2 regions of the Xylanibacillus composti genome follow, and region 2 is predicted to be linked to the other one. Evidence: predicted binding sites of a transcription regulator. Region 2 holds the regulator's gene; the other holds the start of a gene.
What was found. Region 2 encodes CtsR, which represses protease genes until heat stress. Its sites were predicted from a motif close to ATGGTCAATAAAGGTCAAACA; they were not measured.

Region 1: the regulator CtsR is predicted to act here: its motif matches at 3,707-3,727, upstream of clpP (ATP-dependent Clp endopeptidase proteolytic subunit ClpP).

The regions. Positions count from the first base shown of each region.
Region 1 covers NZ_BOVK01000022.1:51,713-67,216, forward strand. Annotated here, with positions in the region: gene XYCOK13_RS09000 (SIMPL domain-containing protein) at 1-143, shown strand, start outside; gene XYCOK13_RS09005 (stalk domain-containing protein) at 219-2,003, shown strand; gene clpP (ATP-dependent Clp endopeptidase proteolytic subunit ClpP) at 3,041-3,661, opposite strand; tRNA gene XYCOK13_RS09015 (tRNA-Arg) at 3,801-3,872, opposite strand; gene XYCOK13_RS09020 (sugar-binding transcriptional regulator) at 4,092-5,117, shown strand; gene gap (type I glyceraldehyde-3-phosphate dehydrogenase) at 5,190-6,194, shown strand; gene XYCOK13_RS09030 (phosphoglycerate kinase) at 6,305-7,486, shown strand; gene tpiA (triose-phosphate isomerase) at 7,506-8,258, shown strand; gene gpmI (2,3-bisphosphoglycerate-independent phosphoglycerate mutase) at 8,260-9,792, shown strand; gene eno (phosphopyruvate hydratase) at 9,824-11,110, shown strand; gene XYCOK13_RS09050 (sugar phosphate isomerase/epimerase family protein) at 11,445-12,209, shown strand; gene secG (preprotein translocase subunit SecG) at 12,424-12,660, shown strand; gene rnr (ribonuclease R) at 13,255-15,504, shown strand, end outside.
Region 2 covers NZ_BOVK01000045.1:21,488-36,991, reverse strand. Annotated here, with positions in the region: gene XYCOK13_RS15710 (CidA/LrgA family protein) at 182-541, shown strand; gene XYCOK13_RS15705 (LrgB family protein) at 531-1,226, shown strand; gene XYCOK13_RS15700 (CtsR family transcriptional regulator) at 1,369-1,851, shown strand; gene mcsA (protein-arginine kinase activator protein McsA) at 1,922-2,440, shown strand; gene mcsB (protein-arginine kinase McsB) at 2,509-3,576, shown strand; gene clpC (ATP-dependent protease ATP-binding subunit ClpC) at 3,721-6,165, shown strand; gene radA (DNA repair protein RadA) at 6,317-7,738, shown strand; gene disA (DNA integrity scanning diadenylate cyclase DisA) at 7,747-8,823, shown strand; gene pssA (CDP-diacylglycerol--serine O-phosphatidyltransferase) at 8,895-9,647, shown strand; gene XYCOK13_RS15665 (nucleoside triphosphate pyrophosphohydrolase family protein) at 10,159-10,554, opposite strand; gene XYCOK13_RS15660 (PIN/TRAM domain-containing protein) at 10,717-11,778, shown strand; gene ispD (2-C-methyl-D-erythritol 4-phosphate cytidylyltransferase) at 11,936-12,697, shown strand; gene ispF (2-C-methyl-D-erythritol 2,4-cyclodiphosphate synthase) at 12,694-13,176, shown strand; gene gltX (glutamate--tRNA ligase) at 13,216-14,679, shown strand; gene cysE (serine O-acetyltransferase) at 15,129-15,504, shown strand, end outside.

The DNA.
Region 1 (15,504 bases), on a different contig from region 2:
AAGGGCAAGTGAGCATGCCTGACAACGGGCTGTTCCCTGCGCGGAAGATGGTGGAGCTGACGACGGAGCAAGCGGTGTCTACCCCGATTTCAGCTGGTCAGCTTACGATCAGCACGACTGTTACGGTACAATATTCGTTTTAAGCTTTCGTGTGTCTGACGAGAATAAATAGGGAGAATAAAACAAAGCACTATACGCGAAAAAAGGGGATAGCATGAATGAGCTGGAGTTGGAAGAGGAATATAGCGGCTGTACTGGCAGCCGTTCTGATGATGAGTGCGCTTGGCATATTGCCGGCCGCGGCAGCAGGATCGCCTAATAATAGCGTGGGGGGCACTACGGTACAGGTTGCCCTATATCTGGACAGCAAGCAGGCGTTGTTGAATGGAGAGCCGGTTGATCTGGCATATCCTGCTACCTCGATTGATGGCCGGACTTTCCTGCCCGCCAAGTTTCTGGGCGATTCCTTCGGGTTTCCGGTCATCTGGCATGAAGCTACGCAAACAATTGAGATGCAGCTTCCCGGCGGAAGTACGGTTTTGCTGGATCAGAAGGCCGGGACTGCTTACTTGAACGGCGCGTTTCTGCCATGGGATTCGGTGGCCGCAATCAAGGAAGGCACGCTGCTGGTGCAGATGTCCTGGATTTGTGATTTGATCGGTGCTCAGTACAGCTATGACAGCAATATCCGCAAGATAGAAGTGACCTTTCTGCGTTTGCCGGGTTCCATCTACAATACGCAAACTGGCAATTCCCTGCCTACTGCCAAGTTCGCGTTCACCAAGCCCAGCTACCGATTGGGAGAGCCTGTCGAAACCGTGGATCTCAGCTATGATGCTGACGGCGACGGACTCGTCAAGTATGAATGGTCAGGCAAGCAGGCCGCCTATTTCCGGCCCGGTGAATATGAAGTTACCCTGCGGGTGACCGATTCCCAAGGGAATGTGAGTCCCCCTTACACCCGCAAGCTGAAAATAGACGATATTCCTTACTTAACGGAGGAAGAATATCCATTCTATTACGGAAAAATCGGTTCGATCGTTCCGATGAGCGGAGCGCTCCGCAGTTATGTGAGTCGGATGCCTCGTGTTGACGGGGAGACTCTCCCGGTAGAAGATCGCAAGCTGCTGGTCAGCGACAGCCCGGAGACGATTACGGAGGAAGGCGTCCTGTATCGCGACACGATCCAGGGCAAAGCGCGCATTTATGCGCATCACCTGAACGGTACGGATGAGCCGATCACGGTCGCTGTCATGCTGACTAATCCCGGCCGTGATCCGGTTACGCTGAGAGCGACGAACAAAGGCGAGGTATATCCGAACCTGTATGCGCATTTGATTGGCTATCAGGCTGCGGTTGATTTCCTGTTGCGAGACCCGTTCAACAAGACGGTGACTGTCCCTCCTGGGGAGACTCGGTTATTTATGCAAATGCCGACGATGTATCCTTATCAGGGTATCAATATGATTTATGATGTCGAGACGGATGGTCGGCTTCAGGTGAGTGTCGTGGCCTCTCATCGCTCAGACGGCTTGAATGAAGTTGTGCAGCGAGGACGAGAACTGCCTTACAACGGACATGTGCGCGGCACCTTCGTGCAATCGGATGTCATCAAACGGGTTAACGCGGCGACCATGCGGGAGCCTCACCATATGCTGATTGCCGATGGCACGACCGATCCTTACGTGCAGGGCTATGATGTGTTCCGGGGCGAGTCGGTCACGAACAAAGGCAACTATGGCGTCACTTACAAGGTGCACATCGACAACCCGGGCGAAATGGCGCTGGGCATCGTGGCAAGAGGCGGCTTGTTCAAGGGCGTCTTCAAGATTAACGGCAAAATGGTGCTTGCGCCGCAAAGCGGCACGCTGACCGCCTATGACGGTGTGCTTCTGCTGCACCGCACAACTGGCGAGGAACGCTCGCTTGAAGTGGAATTTATCCCGCCGGCGGGGTCTGCTTTCCCGATCAGTCTCGTTATGTACCCGCTGCGGAAGGAGTAAAGACAGGGCATTATATTCCCTGTTCTCCTTATGTCAAAAAAATCCGGTATCCTTGCTGATCGAATGTGTCAGCAGGGAGCCGGGTTTCGCATTATAAGGTCAACCAGGTTCTGGTTGGCCTTATTTTTATGGGCGTATTACGATGGAGATAGCCGGGAGAACGTGGCGGCTTTAGAGGCAATGACCCCGTCAAAAAAAACGGTTCTCCCACTATTGACCATGTTTTTTTATTCGGAGTATGGGCGGCGGGGCTGGTGGGTGTCGGTGGGAGCTGGCGCTAGATTCCTTGAAGTCAGGTTTCATGGGGGGTGGTGCACGGATAACGGGAATTACTGTTCTTATGGCGCCGTATAACTCATTTTGGCCGATGATTAGCGGAATTTTTTGGTCGTATCCGCATGGGGATTTGTTTCATTCGGGTATGCGAACGGGGATAGGTCCAAATTTTGGTCTTCATTCATACGATCCATCCGATCCTGCTGTTTGAAGACCAATTTATTCCGCTATTTCGACACTTGGTTCTACTTGCGGCAGTTTGCAGGAAAGGCGGGGAGAAGCAACCTTTCAACGTAGAGTAGATGTGCAGGCGGAGGGTGCGAGCGGAGTGTCGATATCAGGCGGTGCAGACGGAGGGTCAGAAGGGATGTGGAGTCGGTGTGTGGTGCTCGGGCAAAATGGCATGAGGAGGAGGCAATTGATAGAGGGGGACAGCGGAAGATATAAGGGGACGGCGGCGACGGTTCGAGATGCTCAGGCGAATGTGGTGGGGCAAAGCATCAATAGGAGGAGGTGCAGACGGACGGCATGAAGGGATTGGGCGACGGTGTGTGGTGTTAAGGCGATGTGGTGGGCAACGGCGAGCGGCAAGTAAGAAAGCGGTGAAAGCAGTCAGGCCTTCCAAAGCAAAAAGGCCGCCCCTGGCCCATATCGCGGCTTCCGGGAGAATCGTTCGATTCTCTCCGTTCAATCCGCCAGACATGAGGTGCCGATGGGCAGCCTTATCGCGCAGTCTTAGCGTGCTCAGCAGACGTGCCGGCTTACGCTTCGCTTGTTTTCGTGATGACCTTGTCGATCAGTCCATAATCGGCTGCTTCGGCAGCGCTCATGAAGTAATCGCGATCCGTGTCCTTCTCGATGCGCTCCAGCGGCTGGCCGGTACGTTCAGACAGGATCTGATTCAGCTTGTCGCGCATCTTCAGGATGCGCTTCGCGCGGATCTCGATGTCCGAAGCCTGGCCCTCTGCGCCGCCGAGCGGCTGGTGGATCATAACCTCGCTGTTCGGCAGGGCAAAGCGCTTGCCCTTGGCGCCGGCTGCGAGCAGGAAGGCCCCCATGGAAGCGGCCATGCCCACACAAATCGTGGAGACGTCCGGCTTAATGAACTGCATCGTGTCAAAAATCGCCATACCGGCCGTGATCGATCCGCCGGGGCTGTTGATGTACAAGTGAATGTCTTTCTCGGGATCATCCGCAGTCAGAAACAGCATTTGCGCAATAATCGCATTGGCCACCTGATCGTTGACAGGTGTGCCGAGCAGAATGATCCGATCCTTGAGCAACCGGGAGTAAATGTCATAGGAACGCTCTCCGCGGTTGGTTTGTTCGACGACATAAGGCACAAAACTCATGAGGCTTTCCTCCTTTACCTGTTCCTGTATATTCAAAAGCCTTTACGTATTTTATTATACCTGATTTCAATACCAAAGGTCAAGAAAGGTCAAACTAGAATCAAAAAAAATGCAGTCGTTCTACCGGACTACCAGTGCACCTTCATTGTGGCGGCAACATGTAGAGAAACGCGCTCGCGAGGGATCGAACCTCGATCTCAGGCTCCGGAGGCCTGCGTCATATCCATTGGACCACGAGCGCATACTAGTTCGTAGAGGAGACAGCGAAACTAATTATAGGCGATCTCGGGGAAAAAAGCAAGGGGCATTCTGTCGCTTGCAATTTGGCAATAAATCCAATAGAATAAAGATTGTCGAGGGTGGGACGAAAAATGTTGGTCTGGGACATATAATGTCCAGCAGTGACGCGAGCTCCCCGATAAATCTCATGGCGCCATGTTCGGATTGGGGTGGGAGAAATTTGAGCAGTTTGCTGGAATTGCAGAAGCAGCTTCTTCCCGAGCTGATGGACGTCATGAAGAAGCGGTATACGATTCTCCATCATATCAAGCTTAGCGGCAGCATAGGAAGAAGGACATTAGCCCAGTCCGTACATATGACGGAGCGGGTGCTGCGCAGCGAGGTCGATATCCTCAAGCAGCAGGGGCTGCTCGATACGAACAGCACCGGCATGCATATTACAGCAGCGGGCGAGGAGCTGCTAGAGGGACTGGAGCCGTATATTCGCCAGCTGTTCGGCCTGACTGATCTGGCTGAGCGGATTCGCTGTCATTTCGGATTGAAGCAAGTGATCATAGTCCCTGGAGACTCGGACGAGTCGATCTTGGCGAAGAAGGAGCTGGGACGAGCGGGTGCTGCGGCGCTGCGCGAGGTTGTCCAGCCGCAGGATGTGATTGCGGTAGCAGGCGGTTCGACGATGGCGGAAATCGCTGAATGCTTAACGGCTTCGTCGGCGTTTCGCGGCACGTGGTTTTTGCCGGCGCGCGGCGGGCTTGGCGAGAATGTCGAGCTGCAGGCGAATTCCATTGCCTCAACGATGGCGAAGCGAACCGGCGGCCAATACCGGCTGCTGCATGTGCCTGACCATCTGAGCGAGGACGCGTACCAATCTTTGATACAGGAGCCGAATATCCGCGAGCTGATTGCGATAATCCGCAAGGCCCGCATCGTGGTGCACGGCATCGGAGACGCTATGGTGATGGCGACGCGGCGCAATGTGGATTCCGCCATGAAGGAAAGCCTGGCCCGGGAAGGGGCGCTGGCCGAAGCATTCGGCTATTACTTCGATCATAAAGGGCATGTAGTCCACAACATTCCAACCGTCGGTCTCCGATTGGAGGACATCTACAAGACGGAGCTGGTCATCGGCGTGGCCGGCGGCAAGAGCAAGGGCGAAGCGATAGCGGCTGTCTTGCGATTCGGCCATGAGGATATACTGGTTACGGACGAGGCCGCAGCAGAGCAAATTCTGCATTACTTATCTTAATGTTTTCATAACGGAGCTTATGCACCGTTTTGAGATAAACGCAAACATAATTTTTTTAAGGAGGACATTAACATGGTTAAAATTGGCATTAATGGATTTGGACGTATCGGACGCAACGTGTTCCGTGCTGCTCTGAACAATCCGGAAGTAGAAGTGGTGGCGGTTAACGATCTGACAGACGTGAAGATGCTTGCTCACTTGCTCAAATACGACACGACTCACGGCAGACTTGACGCAACGGTAGAAGTTGCAGAAGGCGGTCTGCAGGTAAATGGCAAGCTGGTGAAAGTATTCGCCGAGCGCGATCCTGGAAACCTGCCTTGGGGTGAGGCTGGCGCTGAGATCGTAGTAGAATCCACAGGTATCTTTACTGCGAAGGAAAAGGCGGAAGCGCATCTGAAAGGCGGCGCGAAGAAGGTTATTATCTCCGCTCCGGCAACGAACGAAGATATCACGATCGTTATGGGTGTAAACGAAGACAAGTACGATCCGGCAAGCCATACGGTCATCTCCAACGCGTCTTGTACAACGAACTGCTTGGCGCCATTCGCGAAAGTATTGAATGACAAGTTCGGCATCGTAAAGGGCATGATGACTACAGTTCACTCTTACACGAATGACCAGTCCGTTCTGGACGTGCCTCATAAGGACGCTCGCCGCGCGCGTGCTGCTGCAGAGAACATCATTCCTTCCACAACAGGCGCAGCGAAAGCTGTTTCTCTCGTGTTGCCTGAACTGAAGGGCAAGCTGAACGGTATGGCTATGCGTGTTCCTACACCGAACGTATCCGTAACGGACCTCGTTGTAGAACTGAGCCAGAACGTAACTGTAGATCAAGTCAATGCTGCGCTGAAAGAAGCTTCCGAAGGCGCGCTGAAGGGCATCATGAACTATTCCGAGGAGCCGCTTGTTTCGAGCGACTACAATGGCGATCCGGCTTCCTCCACGATTGACGCCCTGTCCACAATGGTTGTAGGCGACAACATGGTGAAGGTTGTTTCCTGGTACGACAATGAGTGGGGTTACTCCAACCGCGTTGTGGATCTCGCTTCCTACATCGCAAGCAAAGGTCTGTAAGACTGAAAAAAATCAATAAGGGAACCAAGAGGAGAAGCAATTCTCCTCTTTCCCTGATTATAGGGAACCCGCGAGATCACAAGTGTGAAAGAATGAAGGAGGATACCGTCATGAACAAGAAAAGCGTCCGTGATGTAGAAGTACAAGGGAAACGAGTTTTCGTGCGCGTGGATTTCAACGTGCCGCAGCAGGACGGAAAAATTACCGACGATACGCGGATTCGCGAAACCTTGCCGACGATTCAATATTTGATCGAGCGCGGCGCCAAGGTGATTCTCGCAAGCCATATGGGACGCCCGAACGGCGAAGTGGTGGAGGAGCTGCGTCTGACGCAAGCGGCCGCACGCTTGTCCGAGCTGCTCGGCAAGCCGGTGCAAAAGGCTGATGAAGCCATTGGCGAGAATGTGAAGCAATTGGTAACTCAGCTGAATGAAGGCGACGTGCTCTTGCTGGAGAATGTTCGCTTCTATCCAGGCGAAGAGAAGAACGATCCGGAATTGGCGAAGGCGTTCGCTGAGCTGGCAGACCTGTATGTGAACGATGCATTCGGAGCCGCTCACCGCGCGCATGCGTCTACAGAAGGAATCGCCCATCACTTGCTGGCGGTATCGGGTCTCTTGATGGAGAAGGAGCTCGAAGTGCTGGGCAAGGCGCTGTCTAACCCGGACCGTCCGTTTACAGCCATCGTAGGCGGTGCGAAGGTCAAGGACAAGATTGGCGTTATCGAGAACCTGCTGAACATTGCAGACAATATTATTATCGGCGGCGGCCTCTCCTACACCTTCTTCAAGGCGCAAGGATACGAGATCGGCAAATCGCTGGTAGATAACGAGAAGCTGGATCTGGCGCTGAGCTTTATTCAGAAAGCGAAAGAGAAGGGTGTCAACTTCATGCTTCCGCAAGATATCGTCGTGACAGACGATTTCAGTGTGGATGCCAACACCAAAGTCGTCGATGTGACTGCCATTCCGTCGGATTGGGAAGGCGTGGACATCGGTCCGAAGACGCGGGAAATCTATGCGAAGACGATTCACGAGTCGAAGCTGGTCGTTTGGAACGGTCCGATGGGCGTGTTCGAGATGGCGCCATTCTCTAACGGCACGCGTGCTGTAGCGGAAGCTTGCGCGACGACACCGGCATATACGGTAATCGGCGGCGGCGATTCCGCAGCGGCAGTCGAAAAGTTCGAGATGGGCGACAAGATGGATCATATCTCCACGGGCGGCGGCGCATCGCTGGAGTTCATGGAAGGCAAAGCGCTGCCGGGCGTAGTCGCATTGAACGACAAGTAAGAGAGGAGTGGGCAGGAACGTGAGAACACCGATTATTGCAGGAAATTGGAAAATGTTCAAGACAGCCGCCGAAGCGACAGCTTTCGTCGAGGCTGTCAAGGGCAAGGCAGAGGTCGGCGGCGTGGAAAGCGTCATCTGTGCGCCGTTCACTGCGCTCCCGGCGCTGGTGGAAGCTGTCAAGGGCACGACGATCCGGGTAGGCGCGCAGAACTTCCACTGGGAAGAAAGCGGCGCCTTCACGGGGGAAATCAGCGGCGTGATGCTGCAGGATCTCGGCGTCAAATATGTCATCATCGGCCATTCCGAACGCCGCGCTTACTTCGCGGAAACGGATGAGACGGTGAACAAGAAGACGAAGGCGGCGTTCCAGTACGATTTGATTCCGATCGTCTGCGTTGGCGAGAAGCTGGAAGAGCGCGAAGCCGGACGGACGAAGGAAGTGTGCAAGGTGCAGACGGACGCGGCGTTGGAAGGCCTTACGGCTGAGCAGGCGGCGAAGGTTGTTATCGCTTATGAGCCGATCTGGGCGATTGGCACAGGCAAGTCCAGCACGGCTGAGGATGCGAATGAGGTGATCGGCTACATACGCGAGCAAGTCGCTGCCAAGTTCGGCGACAGCACCGCGCAGGCGGTCCGCATCCAATATGGCGGCAGCGTGAAGCCGGCAAATGTGAAGGAATTCATGAGCCAATCCGATATCGACGGGGCGTTGGTAGGCGGAGCGAGCCTCGAGCCGAATTCCTACATTCAGCTTGTTGAGGGGGCGCGCTAAGATGAGCGTACCAAAACCGGTAGCTTTAATCATCCTGGACGGCTTCGGCTTGCGTGAAGACGATACGTGCAACGCAGTAGCGCAGGCCAACAAGCCGAACTTCGACCGTTATTGGACGCAATACCCGCATACGCAGCTGACGGCGTGCGGCGAGGCAGTCGGCCTGCCGGAAGGTCAGATGGGCAACTCTGAGGTCGGCCATCTGAACATCGGCGCGGGCCGCATCGTGTATCAGGATTTGACCCGCATTCACAAGTCGATTCGCGAAGGGGACTTCTACGAGAACGAAACCTTGCGGAAGGCGGTGCGCCACGCCAAGGAGAACGGCACGAAGCTGCATCTTTATGGATTGCTCTCAGACGGCGGCGTGCACAGCCATATTGACCATCTGTTCGCCTTGCTTGATCTGGCGAAGCGCGAAGGACTGAAGGATGTGTACGTGCATGCGTTCCTGGACGGCCGCGACGTGGCGCCTGACAGCGCAAAGCATTACATGGAGCGGCTGCAGGCGTATATCAAGGACAGCGGCGTAGGCAAGGTGGCGACCGTACAAGGCCGCTATTACGCGATGGACCGCGACAAGCGCTGGGATCGTGTCGAGAAGTCGTACCGCGCGATGGTCTACGGAGACGGTCCGACTCACCGCGATCCGGTGCAGGCCATTGTTGAGAACTACGAGCAGTCCGTCTATGACGAGTTCGTCCTGCCGACCGTGATGGTGGATGAAGACGGCAAGCCCGTCGGACTGGTGGAGTCGAATGATGCGGTCATCTTCTTCAACTTCCGACCTGACCGCGCGATCCAGCTGTCGCAGGTGTTCACGAACGACGACTTCCGTTCGTTCGAGCGGGGCGAGAACCCGCCGAAGGGCCTGTATTTCGTCTGTATGACCCTGTTCAGCGAGACTGTTGGCGGTTATGTCGCCTACTCGCCGAAAAACCTCGACAACACGTTCGGTGAGGTGCTTGTGCAGCACGGCAAGAAGCAGCTGCGCATTGCAGAAACCGAGAAGTACCCGCACGTCACCTTCTTCTTCAGCGGCGGCCGCGACAAGGAGCTTCCGGGCGAGACGCGGGTGCTGATTAATTCGCCTAAGGTGGCGACGTACGACCTGAAGCCGGAGATGAGCGCGTATGAGGTGGCAGAGGCCGCGGTGAAGGAAATCGAAGCCGACAAGCATGACGCCATTATTCTCAATTTCGCCAATCCGGATATGGTAGGCCATTCCGGCAAGATGGAGCCGACGATCAAGGCGATCGAAGCGACGGATGAATGTCTGGGCAAGGTAGTCGATGCTGTGCTGGCGAAGGGCGGAGTGGCCATGATCATTGCCGATCACGGCAATGCCGACATCATGTGCGATGAGAATGGCGGCCCGCATACGGCACATACGACGAACCCGGTCCCTTGCATCGTGACGAAGGAAGGCGTAAGCTTGCGGGAGGGCGGCATTCTGGCGGATGTGGCGCCAACGCTGCTCAAGCTGTTGGAGCTGCCGCAGCCAGAGGAAATGACCGGTCAATCATTAATTTGATTAAAGGATAAAAAAAGGAGAGACGTGAACGATGACGATTATTGCGGACATTTACGCTCGCGAGGTGCTTGATTCCCGCGGCAACCCGACTGTAGAAGTAGAAGTATATTTGGAATCCGGCGCTGTAGGCCGCGCCATCGTGCCTTCCGGCGCTTCGACTGGCGCTTATGAAGCGGTGGAGCTGCGCGACGGCGACAAGTCCCGCTATCTTGGCAAGGGCGTACTGAAAGCCGTTGAAAATGTGAACGAAATCATTGCACCTGAGCTGATCGGTCTCGACGCGCTTGACCAAGTGGCAATCGACCAGAAGATGATCGAGCTTGACGGTACAGAGAACAAGGGCAAGCTGGGCGCCAACGCAATTCTTGCCGTATCCATGGCAAATGCGCGTGCGGCTGCAGAAGCGCTGGGCGTTACCCTTTATTCTTATCTGGGCGGCTTCAATGCGAAGACACTGCCTGTGCCAATGATGAACATCGTTAATGGCGGCGAGCACGCCGACAACAACGTGGATGTTCAGGAATTCATGGTTCTGCCTGTAGGCGCGGCTTCCTTCCGTGAAGCGCTGCGTACCGGCGCAGAAATCTTCCACAACCTGAAGGCAGTGCTGAAAGAAAAAGGCCTGAACACAGCTGTAGGCGACGAGGGCGGCTTCGCGCCGAACCTGGCTTCCAACGAGGAAGCGATTCAGGTCATTATCTCCGCAATTGAGCGCGCTGGCTACAAGCCTGGCGAGGATGTATTCCTTGGCATGGACATCGCCTCCACAGAGTTCTTCAAGGATGGCAAGTACCATCTGGAAGGCGAAGGCAAGTCCTTTACCTCCGCTGAATTCGTAGATCTGCTTGCATCTTGGGTAGACAAATACCCGATCATTACAATCGAGGACGGCTGTGCCGAGGACGATTGGGAAGGCTGGAAGCTCTTGACCGACAAGCTGGGCAGCAAAGTACAGCTCGTCGGCGACGATCTGTTCGTGACGAATACGAAGCGCCTGTCTACTGGCATTGAGAAGGGCATTGGCAATTCTATCTTGGTCAAAGTGAACCAAATCGGTACGCTGACTGAGACGTTCGACGCAATCGAAATGGCGAAGCGCGCAGGCTATACAGCGGTTATCTCTCACCGTTCCGGCGAGAGCGAAGACTCCACGATTGCCGATATTGCAGTGGCGACGAACGCCGGTCAAATCAAAACCGGTGCGCCTAGCCGCACAGACCGTGTCGCTAAATACAACCAGCTGCTTCGCATTGAAGACCAGCTTGGCAGCGTCGCACAATACGCAGGCCAAAGCGCGTTCTACAATCTGAAGAAGTAAGCTTGCGGGTTGGGCCATAGCAGATTCTCCCACTCGTTCGCCATCTGGCATAGAAACGAATAAGCAGGGCAAAATTGAGCAAGGATTCCGCACAATCGTGAATAGGAATCTTGCTCTTTTTTTGGCATAATGGGTCTGTACATGCTAATTTGCAAAATGTCGGGCCCCGCGAAAGTAATAGGAGCAAATATCGGAGCTTCACATCACTTTCGCGGGTAGAATGTCAGGCTCTGCGAAAGTAATAGGAAGCATCTTCGGAGTTTCATTCACTTTCGCGGGCATATCATCATCAGAACAGCCTGCAGGGACGAGGCGAAAGGAGAGGCAAAAGCGTATGGCAAAGATTCCAGTTGGATTGCAGATGTATACATTGCGGGATGAGACCGCGAAGGATTTCACGGGCACCTTGAAGAAGGTGGCCGAGATGGGGTATAAGGTGGTCGAGTTCGCCGGATATGGCGATCTGCCGGCGAAGGAATTGAAGAGTGTGATGGACGGACTTGGCATCTCTTCCCCTTCGAGCCATGTAGCCATGACGATCTTGGAAAATGAGGACAGCCTGCAGAAGCAAATCGAGTATTCGCTTGAGATTGGGCAGAAATACGTCATTTGCCCGTGGCTGGAAACGGAGCGCTTCACCAATCAAGAGAAATTCATCGAGATGGTAGAAACGTTCCGCAAGGTCGGCGAGGAGCTGAAGAAGCACGGCCTGCAGCTGGCCTATCACAACCACGACTTTGAATTTGAGAAGGTGGACGGCGACTATGCGCTCGATCGGCTGTATGCATCGCTCGACCCGTCGCTGATGGTGGCGGAGCTGGACCTGTACTGGGTGGCGAAGGCCGGACTTGATCCGAAAGCGTATCTGCAGCAGTACAAGGGCCGCTGTCCGATCATTCACGTGAAGGACATGACCAAGGATGAGCGCAAGTTCTTCGCTGAGGTCGGTCAGGGCTCGATTGACTATCCGTCGATCTTCAGCGTAGCCGAAGAGGTCGGCATTGAGTATTATCTCGTCGAGCAGGACCGCTGCGAGCGTCCGCCGTTCGAGAGCATTCAGATGAGCATGGATTACTTAAAGTCAATTGGTATTGCGTAAGAAGCAAGGTCAAGGCGGGAAGCAAAACGCAGGTATCGCATGCATGGCAATGGTTATGCGGCGGGCGGGTTGCTTTCCGTCTTTTTAATTGGGTCTGGCGCTTTTGTAAGCGCTGACGCATTGGCATGGTTGTCAATTCAGGCCGGGTATGCTATGATAAGTGTACTGTGTTTTGACCGAACACGCAAGCAACGGGTAGCAGGAGGTGTAAGTGATGCACTTGGCTTTTAAGGTTTTGTTGATTATTTTCTCGCTTGGTATGATTCTCGTCGTACTGCTGCAGAAGGGCAAGAGCGCTGGACTTTCCGGTGCCATTACGGGTGGTGCTGAGCATTTGTTCGGGCGCCAGAAGGCTCGCGGATTGGACTTGCTGCTGTCCAGAGTCACCATTGCGGTAGCAGTTGGATTTTTCTTGCTCTCGCTTCTCGTCTCTTACGAGGTATTCAGATAATAAACATAACGCGAATCACAGCAGGGAATGCTATTCCTGCTGTTTTTTTATGCTCATTTGCGGTGGTTGACAGCATGCTCAATCGTCCGTCGCCATGGTAGCGCTGGATGGAGGATTGCGAAGTGCAGGTGGCGGGTCGTTCAAGTGCATTCATTCATGCTGTCGCGCCGGTGGAATGAGAGCTGATCGCGTATCGCAGCGGACATTGTTGACCGTTAGAGGACGAAAAGAGGCAATTTCCAAATGTGACGGTCGTTGGTGTCCATTAGGAGTGATGAAGGCGCAATCTTGGCACGAATCGATGCGCTGATGGACATTCGCATCCGTTAGAATCTCGGTTTCGGTTTGTTTTTGCTTCTAGCGGACATTAGTGACCGTTAGCTTTCACAGTGCCGAAATGTTGGCGCGTCGGCTAGCGGTGGAGACCCAAACGATGTGCTAGGCAAGTTATGCACAATAACATTGACGACAAGTGTGGGCAGCAGGCGTGCTGACGGCTGTTTTGTCATTGGCTGGAGGGCTTATTTTCCTTTGTATTCCGCATTGGTGTACAATGAACGGATAATGGGTATAGATAGAAAGAGGTGAACGCGAATGGTAACGGACCAGGATTTATTGAATTTTATGCGGGAAAAAGCGTACAAGCCCATGACGTATCAGGAGCTGGAGAGACACTTTGGCATAGACAATGCGGCGGACTTCAAGGAGCTCTTGAAGCTGCTCAACCGGCTGGAAGATGAAGGGGAAATTATTCGTACGCGGACAGAGCGTTACGGCGTGCCGGAGCGCATGAATCTGATCAAGGGACGATTGCAGGCGCATGCGAAGGGCTTCGGGTTCCTGATTCCGGAGGACCGCGAGCTGGCGGATGTTTACATCCATGCGAACGATTTGAAGGGTGCGATGAACGGTGACACGCTGCTCGTCCGCGTGACGAAGGGCGCCGACACGCAGCGCATGGAAGGGGAAGTCGTGCGCATCGTGAAGCGGGCGAACACCCAAATTGTCGGCACATTCGAAAGCTACGAGACTTATGCCTTCGTCATTCCGGATGACAAGCGGATTACACGGGATATCTTCATTCCGCAAGAAGGCTTTAAGGGTGCGGTTTCGGGGATGAAGGTAGTCGTCAAGCTTGTGACGTACCCCGAAGGCCGTTCAGCGGCGCAAGGCGAAGTGGTCGAGGTCCTTGGCCACAAGGATGATCCAGGCGTCGATATCTTGTCGATTATCCGCAAGCATCAGCTGCCGGAATCGTTCCCGGATGAGGTCATGGCCGAGGCTGAGGCCGCCCCGGACACGATCCGCGAGGAGGAGCTTGCCGGACGTCGCGACCTGCGCGGCGAGACAATCGTGACGATTGACGGCGAGGATGCGAAGGACCTGGATGACGCCGTGCATGTCGTCAAGCTGCCGAACGGCAACTACCAGCTCGGTGTGCACATCGCGGACGTTGGCTACTATGTGGCCGAAGGCTCGGCGCTTGATCGGGAAGCTTATGCTCGCGGCTGCAGTGTGTATCTCGTCGACCGGGTCATCCCCATGCTGCCGCATCGGCTGTCGAACGGCATCTGCAGCTTGAATCCGCAGGTGGATCGGCTGACGATGACGTGCGAGATGGAAATCGATCATACCGGCAAGGTTGTCGCCCATGACATCTACCCGAGTGTAATCCGCACGAAGGAACGGATGACGTACACGAACGTGCGCAAGATTCTCGTCGATCAGGACGCCGAAGTGATGGAGCGGTATGCGGATCTGGTGGAGTTCTTCCGCTTGATGGAGGAGCTGGCCGCCGTGCTGAGGCAGAAGCGGATGAACCGCGGCGCGGTCGATTTCGACTTCCAGGAGTCGAAGGTCATTGTCGACGAGAATGGCAAGGCGATTGATATCGTCAAGCGGGAGCGCTCGGTGGCAGAACGGCTGATCGAGGAGTTCATGCTTGTGGCGAATGAGACGGTAGCCGAGCATTTCCATTGGCTGAAGGTGCCGTTCTTGTACCGGATTCATGAGGACCCGGATTCAGAGAAGCTGCAAACATTCGTCAACTTCGTCTCCAACTTCGGCTATGCCGTGCGCGGCAAGGGCAATACCGTACATCCGCGCGCGCTGCAGACGCTGCTGGAGGAGATTGAGGGAACGAAGGAGCAGACGGTCATCAGCACGATGATGCTGCGCTCCATGAAGCAGGCGAAATATGATGCGGAGAGCCGCGGGCACTTCGGGTTGGCGGCGGAATTCTACAGCCACTTCACCTCGCCGATTCGCCGTTATCCAGACTTGGTCATTCACCGCATTATGCGGGAAGTGATCTTGAACAACGGCATGCTGCCGGAGAATCGGCACAGCTATCTGGAAGAGCGGATGCCGGACATTGCCCAGCAATCTTCAGAGCGTGAACGGGTAGCAGTAGACGCCGAGCGCGATACGGAAGCGCTGAAGAAGGCCGAGTTCATGATGGACAAGGTCGGCGAGGAATTCGAGGGCATCATCAGCAGCGTGACCAACTTTGGCATGTTCGTCGAGCTGGACAATACAGTCGAGGGCTTGATCCGCCTGAGCGATCTGACCGACGACTACTATCACTTCCACGAGCTGCACATGGCGCTGATCGGGGAACGCACCTCGCGCGTGTTCAGGATCGGAGACGAGGTGAAGGTGCGCGTCGTGCGCGTTAGTCTGGATGACTATACCATCGACTTCGAAATGGTCGATATGAAGCCGCGCAAGGAGAAGGTCAGCCTCGTCGACGGCAAGAAGCGTCGCGCACGCAGCGGGGAATCTGCGGTTTTCACGCCGGAACAGCCGCAGGAGGGCCAGTGGTTCAACCGCCCGCCGGGCGAG
Region 2 (15,504 bases):
AGATCAGACCGAACTGTCGAGATTCCCAAATGCCATCGAATATGCAGGCTTACGAGCAGGAAGTGCCCCGAGAAGCGGAAAGCGTGTATAATGGCAAGCAAACATACTCTTTCCCATTCGTTGAGGGTATGGTACAACAGAAGGACAAGCTAGTGCAGACAGAACAATGGGGGATACAAAGATGGCAGGCTTTGCGTGGTTGTTGGCATTTTGGTGTGCGGGGGAGGGAATTGTCCGGTTGTTCGATTTGCCTCTGCCCGGCAATGTGTTGGGGCTGCTCGGAATGTTGGCGGCACTGCATCTCAAGTGGTTGAAGCTGGAGTGGGTGGAGGGAGCTGCGCAATTTTTGCTTTCTCATATGATGTTGTTTTTTGCGCCGATTGTTGTTGGAACGATGGTGTTTTACCCCTTTCTGATGAAGGAATGGCTGCCAATTAGTCTCATGCTTATATTGGGGACGCTTGCTGCTATTGCTGCAGCAGGTGCAGCTGCGGAACGATTCAGCCAAGACAAGAAAGGAGAAGAGCAGCATGGGCAATGAACCATTCAGCCAATTGCCGATTTTCGGTATGGCGTTGACGATCATCATGTATGCACTCTCCTTGTGGGCAAATCGGAAATTTCCCCGAGTTCATCCGTTGTTGCTCTGTTCAGCAGGCATCATTCTGCTGTTGATTATGTTTCAAGTTCCCTACGAGCATTATGCTGTCGGCGGCGAATGGATTAAGTTCCTGCTTGGACCGGCAACGGTGGCATTGGCGGTGCCGCTCTACAAGCATTGGAAGCTGATCCGTGCGAACAGCTTGCCTATTGTTATCGCGGTGCTTGCCGGATCTTTGACGGGAGTTGGGGCGACCGTTTTGCTGCTGCGGGGACTGGGCGGATCGGAAGCAGTGATCTTGTCCGCGCTGCCGCGCATCGCAACTACGCCGATCTCTGTTGCTATTTCAACCCGACAAGGCGGAATTGCTGAATTGACGGCGGTTTTCACAGTTTTGACGGGCCTGCTGGGGAGCATGGTCAGCACGACCTTTCTCCAGCGATTGGGGATTCGCTCGGATATGGCTATCGGATTGGCGACGGGCACTGCGGCGCATGGCATCGGCACGGCTAAGGTACTTAAGGATTCGGAATTGCAGGGCGCCTACAGCAGCCTGGCAATGGGACTTACGGGAATTTGGTTGTCATTGATATCCCCTGTCCTATATGCGTTATTGGTTTCTTAACGCAGATTTATGTCCATAATAATGGAGAGAGTACTTGGCAAATGAATCAATTATGAGTATAATGAAATTAAGGTCAAAGAAAGTCAAAGTCAATTGACTATTGAAACTTAGACCATGGTTTAATGGCTGGAGGGGGCTTTTGATGCGAAACACTTCTGATATTATTGAACAATATTTGAAGCAAATTCTGCAGCAGAGTCCAGGGCAAAGCATTGAAATTCAGCGCAATGAACTGGCGGATCGTTTTCAATGTGTGCCTTCCCAAATCAATTACGTCATCAGCACTCGGTTTACTTTGGAAAAAGGATACTTGGTCGAAAGCAAGCGCGGCGGCGGCGGTTATATACGCATCCAGCGTTTGCAGCTCCCCAGGCAGGGAGAGCTGCTGGCCCATATCCGGGAATCGATCGGGAGCCAGATCGACCAGGCCAGTGCGGAAGGTTTGATTTACCAGATGACAGAAGCAAGGCTGATTAATGCTCGTGAGGCGGCTCTGTTGAAAGCTGCCGTATCTCGGGAAGCGATTGCCGTGAAGCTGCCGCTTCGCGATGAGATAAGAGCACGCATGCTGAAGTTTATGCTGATTGCACTGCTCGGGACATCGGCTGCCAGCAAGGATTCTTAGCGGAAGCACACAGGTAACCAACGCCCGCTAACTGAATGTCTAACCTATGCTTGAAGGAGGGGATGGACGGATGCTCTGTCAGGAATGCGGCAAAAGACAGGCGACGCTTCACTTCACCAAAATTGTCAATGGGGAGAAAACAGAATTTCATATTTGCGAGTCATGCGCCAGGGACAAGGGAGAGCTTATACCGGGAACACCAAACGGGTTCTCCATTCATAACTTGTTGTCAGGATTGCTGGAGTTCGAACCGACCGCAGGCAACCCGCTCAACCCGAAACCGCAGTCCGTGCGCTGCGAAACGTGCGGATTGACGTACGCGCAGTTTAGCAAGATTGGCCGCTTCGGGTGCAGTGACTGCTACAAATATTTCAATGAGCGGCTGGACCCGATGTTCAGAAGAATTCATGGCAATACCGTCCACAGCGGTAAAATTCCCAAGCGATCCGGCGGCATGATTAAGGATAAGCGGAAAATAGAGGAATTGAAGCGTGAACTGCACCGTCGCATTGAAGAGGAGAATTTCGAAGAAGCCGCATCGCTCCGAGACAAAATTCGGGAACTGGAGCGCAAAATAGCAGCGGAATAGTCCCGATCCCCTGTTGGGCTGCGGGACGACTGCGACTTATATAGAAGAGGCGAGGAGGGAACTCAGCAATGTCGCTTCGCAAATTTATGGAAGAAGCGTTGAGTGAATGGATGAAAGGACGCGGACCAGAGTCGGACATTGTCATCAGCAGCCGGATTCGGCTGGCCCGCAATATTCGCAACCATCCTTTTCCTATGCTTGCAACAAATGATCAGTCTCAGGTAGTGTTAAATAAAGCGATGCAGGTGCTGGAGGACGGCAGCCTGCAGAGCATCAGCCGTTTCGAGGCGCTTAAGCTTAGCGAGATGAGTGAGCTCGAGAAAAAAGTGCTAGTGGAAAAACATCTAATCAGCCCGAACTTGGCCAATGAATCACGCAACGGGGCTGTCTTGTTAAGCGAGAACGAAGCGGTAAGCATTATGATTAATGAGGAGGACCACCTGCGAATACAATGCCTGTATCCAGGTTTTCAGATTAAAGAAGCTTGGGAACTGGCAAATCGAATTGACGATGTGTTCGAAAGCAGACTGAACTATGCATTCGATGAACAGCGAGGCTTCATGACTAGCTGTCCGACCAATGTGGGAACAGGGATACGCGCTTCAGTCATGCTTCATCTCCCCGCATTGGTGCTGACGCAGCAAATCAACCGCATACTCTCCGCCATTACCCAGGTAGGTCTTGCCGTTCGTGGCATTTATGGCGAAGGCAGCGAGGCGGTCGGCAACCTGTTTCAGATATCCAACCAGATTACGCTGGGACAGTCGGAGGAGGAAATCATCGACAATTTGTACAAGGTCGTCAAGCAAATTATCGAACATGAGCGGGCAGCTCGTGAACGACTGATGCAGGAATCCAAAACGCGGATAGCCGATCGGGTATACCGTTCCTTCGGAATTTTATCCTATGCGACAGTTATAGATTCCAAGGAAGCGGCCCAACGCTTGAGCGATGTGCGTCTTGGCATTGACCTCGGATTGATCCGCGAGACATCCGCCAATATTCTCAACGAGTTAATGGTGATGACGCAGCCCGGATTTCTTCAGCAATATGCCGGCGCCAAGCTGACACCTGATGAGCGAGACATCCGGAGGGCGGAGATGATTCGTCAGCGTATCTCTCCCAGGGAAGCATAGGTTCGTGAATCCGGCCCACTGAAGGACCTTGGTCCGGCGCATCTGCCGGATACTATCCCGCCGCATCTGGCGCGGTCCGTCGTAATTGGTGTACACTGGTAAGACCTATACAGGATCAAAATATTTTAATGGAGGTGTATTCCCATGATGTTCGGAAGATTTACGGAAAGAGCGCAGAAAGTCCTGGCATTGGCCCAGGAAGAAGCAGTCCGTTTAGGTCATAACAATATTGGAACCGAGCATATATTGCTCGGCTTGATCAAGGAAGGCGAGGGCATTGCTGCGAAAGCGCTGATCGCCCTGGGACTTGGCCTCGAGAAAATACAAGATGAAGTGGAGACCTTAATCGGCCGGGGACAGGAACAGCCGACCAATATCGCCTATACACCGCGTGCCAAAAAAGTGATTGAACTGTCGATGGACGAAGCGCGTAAGCTCGGACATACTTACGTAGGCACGGAGCATATATTGCTTGGCTTAATTCGTGAAGGCGAAGGTGTGGCGGCACGCGTCCTGAACAATTTGGACGTCAGTCTTAACAAAGCGCGCCAGCAAGTGCTGCAATTGCTCGGCAGCAATGAAACGATGTCTTCGCATCACGGTACGCAGACAAATGCGAGCACGCCAACCTTGGACAGCCTGGCGCGTGATTTGACGGCTTACGCCAAGGAAGGAAATCTCGATCCCGTCATCGGCCGATCCAAGGAAATCGAGCGCGTTATTCAGGTGCTCAGCCGCAGAACGAAGAACAACCCCGTACTGATCGGTGAGCCGGGTGTCGGCAAGACGGCAATTGCTGAAGGGCTGGCTCAGAAGATCGTCAACAATGAGATTCCGGAAACGTTGCGCGACAAGCGAGTCATGACGCTCGATATGGGCTCCGTTGTGGCAGGAACGAAATATCGCGGGGAATTTGAAGACCGTCTGAAAAAAATCATGGACGAAATCCGTCAAGCGGGGAACATCATCCTTTTCATCGACGAGCTTCATACTTTGATCGGCGCCGGAGGCGCGGAAGGGGCGATCGACGCTTCGAACATTCTGAAGCCTTCCCTGGCTCGCGGCGAGCTGCAATGCATTGGCGCCACAACCTTGGATGAATATCGCAAGTACATCGAGAAGGATGCGGCATTGGAGCGCAGATTCCAGCCGATCACGGTAGATCAGCCGTCCACCGATGAAGCAGTCCAGATCCTGTACGGCCTTCGCGATCGCTATGAAGCACATCATCGCGTGAAAATTACCGATGAGGCAGTAGAGCAGGCTGTCAAGCTGTCCGATCGGTACATTACGGATCGGTTCCTGCCGGATAAAGCCATTGACCTGATCGATGAAGCTTGTTCCAAGGTTCGCCTGAACTCTTACACCGTTCCGCCGAATCTGAAGCAGCTGGAAAGCCGGTTGGAGGACATCCGCAAGGAGAAAGACGCTGCGGTGCAAAGTCAGGAGTTCGAGAAAGCCGCTTCTCTGCGGGATACGGAGCAGAAGCTGCGCGAAGAGCTGGAAATGACCAAAAATGAGTGGAAGGAAAAGCAGGGACGCACCGATTCCGAAGTGACGCCGGAGGATATCGCGCAAGTGGTTGCCAGCTGGACGGGTATTCCGGTGAGCAAGCTGGCTGAAGAAGAAACCGAGCGTCTGCTGAAGATGGAAGGCATTCTGCATGACCGCGTCATTGGTCAGGATGAGGCAGTGAAGGCGGTTAGCCGGGCGATCCGCCGGGCAAGAGCCGGCTTGAAGGATCCGAAGCGGCCAATGGGCTCCTTCATCTTCCTTGGCCCGACAGGCGTCGGCAAGACAGAATTGGCCCGCGCATTGGCGGAATCGCTGTTCGGCGATGAAAACAGTGTAATCCGCATTGATATGTCCGAATATATGGAGAAGCATTCAACCTCCCGCCTAGTCGGCGCTCCTCCGGGATATGTCGGTTATGAGGAAGGCGGTCAATTGACAGAGAAGGTGCGCCGCAAGCCATACTCGGTTGTCCTGCTGGATGAGATCGAAAAGGCGCATCCGGAAGTATTCAACATCCTGCTCCAGGTGCTGGAGGATGGGCGCCTGACGGACTCCAAGGGCCGCGTAGTCGATTTCCGCAATACATTGATCATTATGACATCCAATGTAGGCGCGGAAGCGATCAAGCGCAATTCCACAATGGGCTTCACCGCCGGAGATGACGCAGGCCGCGACTACAGCAACATGAAGTCCAAAGTGATGGATGAGCTGAAGAAAAACTTCCGTCCGGAGTTCCTGAACCGGATTGACGAGACAATCGTCTTCCATTCGCTTGAGGAGAAGCATATTGCGGAGATCGTGACACTTATGTCCGAGGAGCTTCGCAAGCGCTTGAAGGAGCAGGAGGTCGACTTCACATTGACCGACAGCGCCAAGGCATTCCTTGCCAAAGAGGGCTACGATCCAGCTTATGGCGCGCGTCCGCTTCGCAGAGCGATTCAGAAGCATATTGAGGACCGTCTGTCCGAAGAATTGCTGAGAGGCAATATTTCCAAGGGAGACACTCTCCTTATTGACGAACGTGACAATGAACTCGTCGTAGAGAAAGAGAAGGTCAAAACCAAGTCGAAATAAGCTTAGGATAGAGAAGCTGTCCGGGTCATGCAGATCCCGGACAGCTTCTTCGCGTTCAGCTCAGACTTCCGAGGGTTTTCACCCGTAGAACAAAATGGTAAACTGAAAGAAGCAGTGTCAAACACATGTTACGGAAGCTAGAGGAGACCCCATGGCTAAAGATAAATCGAAATTTATATGCCAGGAATGCGGATATGAATCGCCGAAATGGATGGGCAAATGCCCCGGCTGCTCCAGCTGGAATACGATGGCGGAGGAACGGGAAGCCCGCCAGCCCAAAACGGCCGGGGTACGGGGCGGATTTGTCTCCGGCAGGGAGAAGGCAGCATCGATCACCCAGATTGACAGCACCCGCGAGCCGCGTGTGCTTAGCGAGATGGCTGAGCTGAACCGTGTACTGGGCGGCGGAATTGTGCCGGGTTCGCTCATTTTGGTTGGCGGCGATCCTGGAATAGGCAAATCCACGCTGCTGCTTCAGCTCTCACACTCCTTGGCTGCCAAAGGGCAAAAGGTCCTTTACATTTCGGGGGAGGAATCAGCCAGACAGACGAAATTGCGCGCCGATCGGCTTGGCGTGCTGAGCGATTTGCTGTATGTGCTCTGCGAAACGAATATGGATTTTATCCGCGACGCGGTGGACGAAGTAGCGCCGCAGTTCCTGATTATTGATTCGATTCAAACCGTATATCAGCCAGACTTGGCATCCGCGCCCGGAAGCGTTTCGCAGGTTCGGGAATGTACCGGGGAATTTATGCGAATTGCCAAGGGCAAAGGCATCGCAACCTTTCTCGTTGGCCACGTGACCAAGGAAGGAACGATTGCCGGACCCCGAATGCTGGAACATATGGTGGATGCGGTGCTGTACTTTGAAGGCGACCGCCACCAGGCTTACCGGATTTTGCGGGCGGTGAAGAACCGTTTTGGGTCAACGAATGAAATGGGCATCTTCGAAATGCGCGAAATCGGCTTGGAGGAGGTCGCCAATCCGTCGGAGGTCTTCCTGTCGGAAAGACCGATTGGCGCTGCAGGCTCCACGGTTGTTGCCAGCATGGAAGGCACCAGACCGGTGCTGGTCGAGCTGCAAGCGCTTGTGTCGCCGACGAATTTTCCTTCGCCTAGAAGGATGGCAACAGGCATAGACTATAACCGATTGTCTCTGATTATGGCAGTATTGGAGAAACGAATAGGCTTGTTCCTGCAAACGCAGGACGCTTACGTCAATGTCGCGGGGGGCGTGAAGCTGGATGAGCCGGCTGTTGATCTGGCTGTTGCGGTCAGCGTGGCTTCGAGCTTCAAGGATCAGCCGGCAAATCCATACGATGTGATCTTCGGGGAGATCGGCTTGACCGGCGAAGTGCGCGGCGTTGCCCGAGCCGAGCAGCGCATCGCTGAGGCGAAGAAGCTGGGTTTTCATCGTGTCATTATGCCGGAGCGCAGCATGAAGGGTTGGAAAGCTCCTGCAGGTATAGAGATAATAGGGGTACGCACAGTAGCCGAAGCATTGGAAGCAGCGCTCGGCGACAGCGGTTCCCCAGCTGCGCATGTTGCGGCAGCCAGAGATAAACGGGGGTGATGGGATTGGTGAAAGAAGAAGATAATCAAGAGCTGATGAATCAATTGCTGAAGCTGGTTGCGCCGGGGACGGATTTCCGCGAAGGATTGGAAAATGTGCTGCGTGCCAAGACGGGCGGTTTGCTCGTTGTTGGCTACAGTCCAGAGGTGATGGAAATTGTTGACGGCGGCTTTTCGATCAATTGCGATTTTTCGCCGAACTATTTGTACGAGCTGGCCAAGATGGATGGAGCGATCATTTTGAGCGAGGATCTCAAACGCATCTTGTATGCCAATACTCAGCTCATCCCCGACTCTTCCATCCCTTCGATTGAGACGGGCATTCGGCACCGGACAGCGGAACGCGTTGCCAAGCAGACGGGGAAGCTTGTCGTATCGATTTCGCAAAGGCGGAATGTCATTACCTTGTATCAGGGGAATTTGCGCTATGCGCTGAAGGATATCGGTGTTATCCTGACGAAGGCGAATCAAGCCATCCAAACATTGGAGAAGTACAAAGCGGTGCTCGATCAAGCCTTTACGAACTTGAGCGCAACGGAATTTGAAGAGCTGGTTACCCTTCAAGAAGTGGCGGCAGTCATCCAGCGCGTGGAGATGGTGCTGCGCATCCGGACCGAGATCAAAAAATATATTAATGAATTAGGCACCGAAGGCCGATTAATAAGTATGCAGCTCGAAGAGCTTGTAGCGCGTATCGACGAGGAGGCTGTCCTGCTCCTGCGCGATTACGGCAGGGAGACGTCTGACGACAAGATACGCGAGATGCGTCAAAGCCTGAAACGGCTCAGCAATGAAGAAATCCTGGATTACCATAACATTATTCGTTCACTGGGCTATGCCAATACGAATACGATATTAGAAGAGCCCATTTCCCCCAGAGGCTACCGGATGCTTCACAAGATTCCGCGACTGCCTTCTGTGATCGTGCACAACATTGTGGAAAGGTTCGAATATTTGCCCCATGTGACGATGGCGACAATAGAGGAGCTGGATGAAGTTGACGGTATCGGTGAAGTCCGCGCCCGGGCCATCAAGGAAGGCCTAAAGCGCATCCAGGAGCAGGTCTTTGTTGACAGACATATCTAATTTGCATACAATCATACAATGGTTGATAAGTCGTCGGTTTTGGGGCATAGTAAACGCAGAGGTGGAACGTCATGATTGCAAAATCGCTACCTAATTTATTTACGATCGCCAACTTGTTTTTGGGCATCCTCTCGATTATCTTTGTGTTCAATGGCCTGCCCGATTATGCCGCTATTCTGGTAATTGTAGCAATGCTCACTGATGGTTTGGATGGACGGGTTGCGCGTGCGTTGAATGTACAGAGCGATTTCGGCAAGGAATTGGATTCTTTGTCTGACGTCATCTCCTTCGGAGTGGCTCCGGCCTTTATCGTGTATTCAGTTGCCTTCCAGGATCTGAATGAAGCGGCTGCCTGGATCGTGACGGCGCTCTTCCCGATTTGCGGGGCTTTGCGTCTGGCAAGATTCAACGTGGTGGCCAGTACGCCGGGATACTTCGTCGGATTGCCTATACCGGCTGCGGGCGGAGTGCTTTGCACGCTGGCATTGTTCCATGCGTCTCTTTCGCCCTACATCCTAATTGCGAGCACCGTGCTGCTGTCCTTGCTGATGGTCAGCAATATTAAGTACCCAAGCTTTAAGAAGGTAGCGATCCCCCGCTCCATGCTTTGGATTGCGCCTTTGCTGGTCATCCTTGCAGTTGGTCTGGCGATTCTATATCCGGGTCAACTGTCCAAGCTTATTTTCATTCCTCTGGTGCTATATGCCTTATATGGTCTAAAAAAAAACGTTAACGTTATCGTCCGTCGTCTGGCCCGCAGGCATCGCAGGCAGATCGAAGCTGCGCAATACCAGGAGGAGCAGCCGGCGCAAAGCGAAGGATAAGCAAAGAAGTTGTCCCAAAAGTCTTGAAAAAGACTCGGGCCAGCTTTTTCTTTGTTAGAGGACAAACAGGTAGAGCGGAAGCAATTCCTGCATGAGCAGTTGTGGCCGCAAATGCTTGTGGTTGCCAGAGCACGCCGATAAAGGAAATTCATGTCCTTATCTCAACACAAAATCGGCAAATGGACGATGTAACGGGTGTATATGGTCTTAATATGTGGGGAATATGCATGGCAAAAGTGATAGTGACCCGATAAGTCCGGTTTTTCCCGTTAACGATTTGGCAAATGGGGATGCGTGCAAGTTAAGACCCTTGATTCCCTCTATTTAAAAAGCCCTTTCAAGCATGCGCTTTCTTGTCATACAATCCGCTAGTTGGCCGTTACAGCCACTCCTCCCGATTTAGCTGCCGCGCTCCACGATAGGATGAATCCCATCCCCCTCATAAAAAAAACTGCCTGCGCCCAGAGCGCAAGCAGCCCGATTCTGCGGTTCCTGCCAAGGAGGTCATTCATCAAGAAAGATTGAACAATCCCAGCGTGGAACACTTCTTCATTTCGCGATCAATAACATCTTCCAGCTTAATATTCAGCAAATTGCACAACGAGGACATGTAAAATAGATTTTTTCCGAATTCCGCGCTCACTGCATCAAGGCACGTATCGCACAGCTGGCCCGACATATGTGTCTCCAAGGTATTCTTGGCTTCTTCGAGCGTCATTTCCGGCGCGAACTGTTGTTTCTTGCCGTTTACCTCAACGCAGCCGCATTCTGTAATGGCCTTGACGATAGAGCGATGGACGGAAGCATTCGATTGATCGTATTTGGACAAGACGTCCAAGAGACTGCGGTGACGGAGCAATAATTCGGACACTTGTTTTTGAAAATCGCTTAACTGAATCGTGCTCATCTTCTCACCTCACCGGGTTGGGGTTCCGTTAAATTACAAAACCTGATGTGTTCATTATAGCGGAAGCCCAAACTGATTTCAAAACTTTCCTGCAGCAAGATTATCTTCCGGCCAATTGGTCATACTGTTAAGGAAAAGATTGCAAGGAGGTGGATGTGCCCCATGTGGAAACGCATATATCATGGAAGTTGCTTGGCAATCGGCGCTTATGGCGGTTGGCAATTGTCCCGCATGCAGCCGGAATGGACAGAACGCTTGGCTGGCGGAGCCTATTGGCTGGCCGGAGTTGGTGCCGTGCTCTTATTGATTATTGGTATCTGGGGCGGACAAGCTCTGTTGTCGCTATGGAACCGCATGGAGATCAAGCTGGAGAATGTGCCGGGCTCGGAGCTGTTAGCCCTGTCGATCGGGGCGCTCATCGGGCTGGTGCCCGGTGCTTTGGTTATGCAGCTGTTGATGCCTCTTCCGATCATGGGTTCCGTCTTGTCCGCTTTGGTGCTTTCCGGATGCTGCGCAGTAGGTGCGCGCATTGGCTATAGCCGTCGGGAGGAATGGGCGGCGCTCATGGCAGGGCTGAGGATCAATAAGGGAAAGGACGGCGAGTACAAGGGGATCCCGGAGCATAAAATTTTGGATACAAGTGTCATTATTGATGGACGCATCGCAGATATTTGCAAGACGGGATTCGTAGAAGGCACGCTGGTCATTCCTGAATTTGTGCTGGAGGAGCTTCAGCATATCGCCGATTCATCCGATCTGCTCAAGCGCAATCGCGGCAGGCGGGGACTGGACATCCTCAACAAAATCCAAAAAGAGCTAGATGTGCGGGTTCTCATCTATGAAGGGGACTTTGAGGAAATTTCCGAGGTGGACAGCAAGCTGGTCAAGCTGGCCAAGGTGCTTCAGGGCAAGGTCGTCACGAATGATTACAATCTGAATAAAGTATGTGAGCTGCAAGGTGTAGCCGTGCTTAACATCAACGATCTGGCCAATGCGGTGAAGCCTGTCGTGCTGCCCGGGGAGGAAATTGTCGTCAGCGTCATCAAGGACGGCAAGGAACATGGGCAAGGGGTGGCCTATCTGGATGACGGCACGATGATCGTTGTCGAGAACGGCCGCGAATATATCGGAAGCACGATAGAGGTGCTCGTTACAAGCGTGCTTCAGACCTCAGCCGGCAGAATGATTTTTGCCAAGCCGAAGCTGATTGAAAGGGCGCTGTAACTCTTACGCAATCAAAGCATGAGGAAGTCCGGGCTGGAAAGCACCGGGCTTCTTTGGCGTGCCCGGGCAAGGAGGCCGGGCTTTTGCTTTGGCACGCTTATGCTATAATAGCGGAAGATGATTCGTACATAAGGCAAAGGAAGGAAAGCAGGCGAACATGGAAACAGCGGGGGCAATCATTGTAGCGGCTGGCCGCGGCAAGCGAATGGGAACTACGGAGAGCAAGCAGTTTTTACCGCTGGCTGGAAAGCCGGTGCTGGTGTATGCGCTGGAGGCATTCGAACGAACAGGGCGGTTTGAGCGGATTGTGGTGGTAACCGGCGAGGAAGACAGAGAGCGCGTATGCAAGTTGGCAGCGGGCTGCCGCTTGAAGACACCCATTATCGTGGTGGCCGGCGGCAAGGAGCGCCAGCATTCGGTCTATGCCGGGCTGCAGGCGGTGGATAGTGATTGGGTGCTGGTGCACGATGCAGCGCGACCGTTCATCGAGCCTGCGCAAATCGAACGCTGCTTGTCCGCTGCGCAGGAGAGGCAGGCGGCGGCAGTACTCGCTGTTCGGGTGAAGGATACGATCAAAGTCGCTGACGAAGCGGGGGTTATTACGCATACGCCGAATCGCGATACGCTGTGGGCGGTACAAACACCGCAGGCGTTCCGCACCGTCGAGCTGCGTGAGGCTCATGAGCATGCGGCACGTGAAGGATTTGTCGGCACGGACGATGCGATGCTGATGGAGCGTGCGGGCAAGCAGGTCCACATTGTGGAAGGCAGCTATTCGAATATCAAGCTGACTACGCCTGATGACTGGCATTGGGCTGAGGAGCATATCAGGCGTTACGCTGAGCGCGACTCGGAAATTCGTGTCGAAGAAAATGGCGCGGCGGAAACTGCCCGGCAAAGAAAGGAGACAGACGGATGATTCGGATCGGACAAGGGTTTGATGTCCATCAATTGACGGAGGGCCGCGCTTGCATCATCGGCGGCGTCGCCATTCCCCACGAGAAAGGCTTGCTCGGCCATTCAGATGCAGACGTGCTGCTGCATGCGATTACCGATGCGGTGCTCGGCGCGCTCGCGCTTGGGGATATCGGCAAGCATTTCCCTGACACGGACAAGGCCTATAAAGACGCTGACAGCTTAAAGCTGCTGAAACAGGTATGGGTGTTGGCTAAGGAGCGGGGCTATCGGCTCGGCAATGTGGATGCGACCATCATTGCGCAGCAGCCGAAAATGGGACCCCATATTCCGCAGATGCGCGAGATCATAGCAGATGCGCTGGAGGCGGAAATAGATTGCGTCAACGTGAAGGCAACGACCACCGAATGGCTCGGGTTTGTCGGCCGAGAGGAAGGAATAGCGGCCCAGGCCGTTGTCTGTCTGCAAAAAAATATGCTATGATGTGCCCATAATTTGATGGAGAAGGAAGGTAGACGTGTAATGGCAGAAGCAGCAGGCGCGGTGCGTGTACGATATGCGCCCAGCCCGACCGGTCACTTGCATATCGGCAATGCCCGGACGGCTTTGTTCAACTATTTGTTTGCGCGCAGCAAGGGCGGCGCATTCATTATTCGCATAGAGGATACCGATACGAAACGCAATGTAGAAGGCGGCGAGCAAAACCAGCTCCGGTTCCTGAAGTGGCTAGGTATGGATTGGGACGAGAGCGTAGACATCGGCGGGGAGTATGGTCCTTATCGCCAGACAGAGAGGCTGGCGCTGTACGAGAAGTATTGGCGGCAGCTGCTCGAAGAAGGAAAGGCTTATAAATGCTACTGTACGGAAGAGGAGTTGGAACGCGAGCGCGAAGAGCAAATGGCGAGGGGAGAAAACCCGATGTACTCCGGCAAATGCCGTTCGCTGACCCCGGAGCAGGAGCAAGCCTATGTGGAAGAAGGGCGCGTGCCGAGCGTACGGTTCCAAGTGCCGAAAGGACGCGTTTACACGTTTCAAGATATGGTCAAAGGCGAGGTTTCCTTTGAAGCGGAAACCAGCGGCGACTTCGTCATCGTGAAGAAGGACGGTATTCCCACTTACAATTTCGCTGTTGTCGTGGACGATCGCTTGATGGAGATTTCCCATGTGCTCAGAGGGGACGACCATATTTCCAACACGCCTCGACAGATGATGATTTATGAAGCGCTCGGCTGGACGCCTCCGACGTTCGGCCATATGACGTTGATCGTCAACGAACAGAAGAAGAAGCTCAGCAAGCGGGACGAGTCGATCATTCAATTTATCGAGCAGTATCATGATCTGGGCTACTTGCCGGAGGCGCTGTTCAACTTTATCGCGCTGCTTGGCTGGTCCCCGGAAGGCGAGGAGGAAATCTTCGACCGCGAGCAATTCGTAGCCATCTTCGATGAAAACCGCCTTTCCAAAAGTCCGGCTGTATTCGATACGAACAAACTGGCTTGGATGAACAACTATTATATGAAAAAGGCGGAGCTGTCACGTGTCGTAGAGCTTGCGCTGCCGCATCTGCAGAAAGCAGGTCGGCTTCCCGAGGCGTTGAGCGAGGAACAGCGGGCTTGGGTAGAAGAGCTGGTTGCGCTGCAGCAGGAGAAAATGGTCGCGGCATCGGATATTGTGCCGCTGTCGGACTTGTTCTTCAACGATGAGCTTGAGCTGGAGGAAGAAGCGAAGGCTGTGCTCGCCGAGGAGCAGGTGCCGGCTGTGCTGAAGCGCTTCGGGGAAGTGCTGGAGGAATTGGAGTGCTTTACAGTCGAAGCAATACAGGCTTCCATCAAGCAAGTGCAGAAGGATACAGGCTGCAAGGGCAAGCAGTTGTTTATGCCGATCCGCGCAGCGCTGACCGGACAAACCCATGGACCGGACTTGAACCGCTCGCTGTACTTGCTGGGCAAGGAGAAGCTGATCAAGCGTCTGGCGGCATGGCGGTAAAGCGCGGCGGCAGGCGTTCGTTCATGCTGCGCCGCTAGAGCAGAACTGCATTGCCATCTGTACGGAATTGGGCTATGATAAAACTAGAAAAGGCGCGGAACAGGAAAGTAGGGCTGCGAACGGGGATGCCAGAGAGGGCGGACGGATGAGATGCCGGCTGGAAGCCGCCTATCCCCGAACAGGCCGAAGTGCACCTGGGAGCCGCATGGCCGAAGCCGCTTGCATTCGTGTATGCTTGAGCCCGTAGGTTATGCCGGTTGGCCCCGTTACAGGCCGCAGGAGATGAATCGTCAGCTGCCGCATCGGCAGTTCCAGATTCAAGCAGAGTGGAACCGCGTATCAACGCCTCTGCAGCTTAGGCTGCCGGGGCGTTTTTTAACAATAGAGAAGAATAGATAAAAGAAGCGGAGCTGGAAGAGGAGAAGGAGGGAGAAGCCGTGTTGCAAGGCATGCGTGAAGACATCCGCACCGTATTCGAGAACGATCCGGCGGCGCGGAGCATTCCGGAGGTGTTATTTACGTATTCGGGCTTGCATGCACTATGGGCCCATCGTGTAGCGCATTGGTTCTATCGCAAGCGGAGGTTCGGGATTGCGAGACTGGTGTCGCAAATCAGTCGATTCTTTACCGGGATCGAGATACACCCGGGGGCGCGCATCGGCAGACGGTTCTTCATCGATCACGGAATGGGCGTGGTCATTGGCGAGACATGCGAAATCGGCGACGATGTGGTCCTGTACCAGGGGGTAACGCTTGGCGGCACCGGGAAGGAGAAGGGGAAGCGTCACCCTACTATTGGAAACAACGTGGTGGTCGGATCAGGTG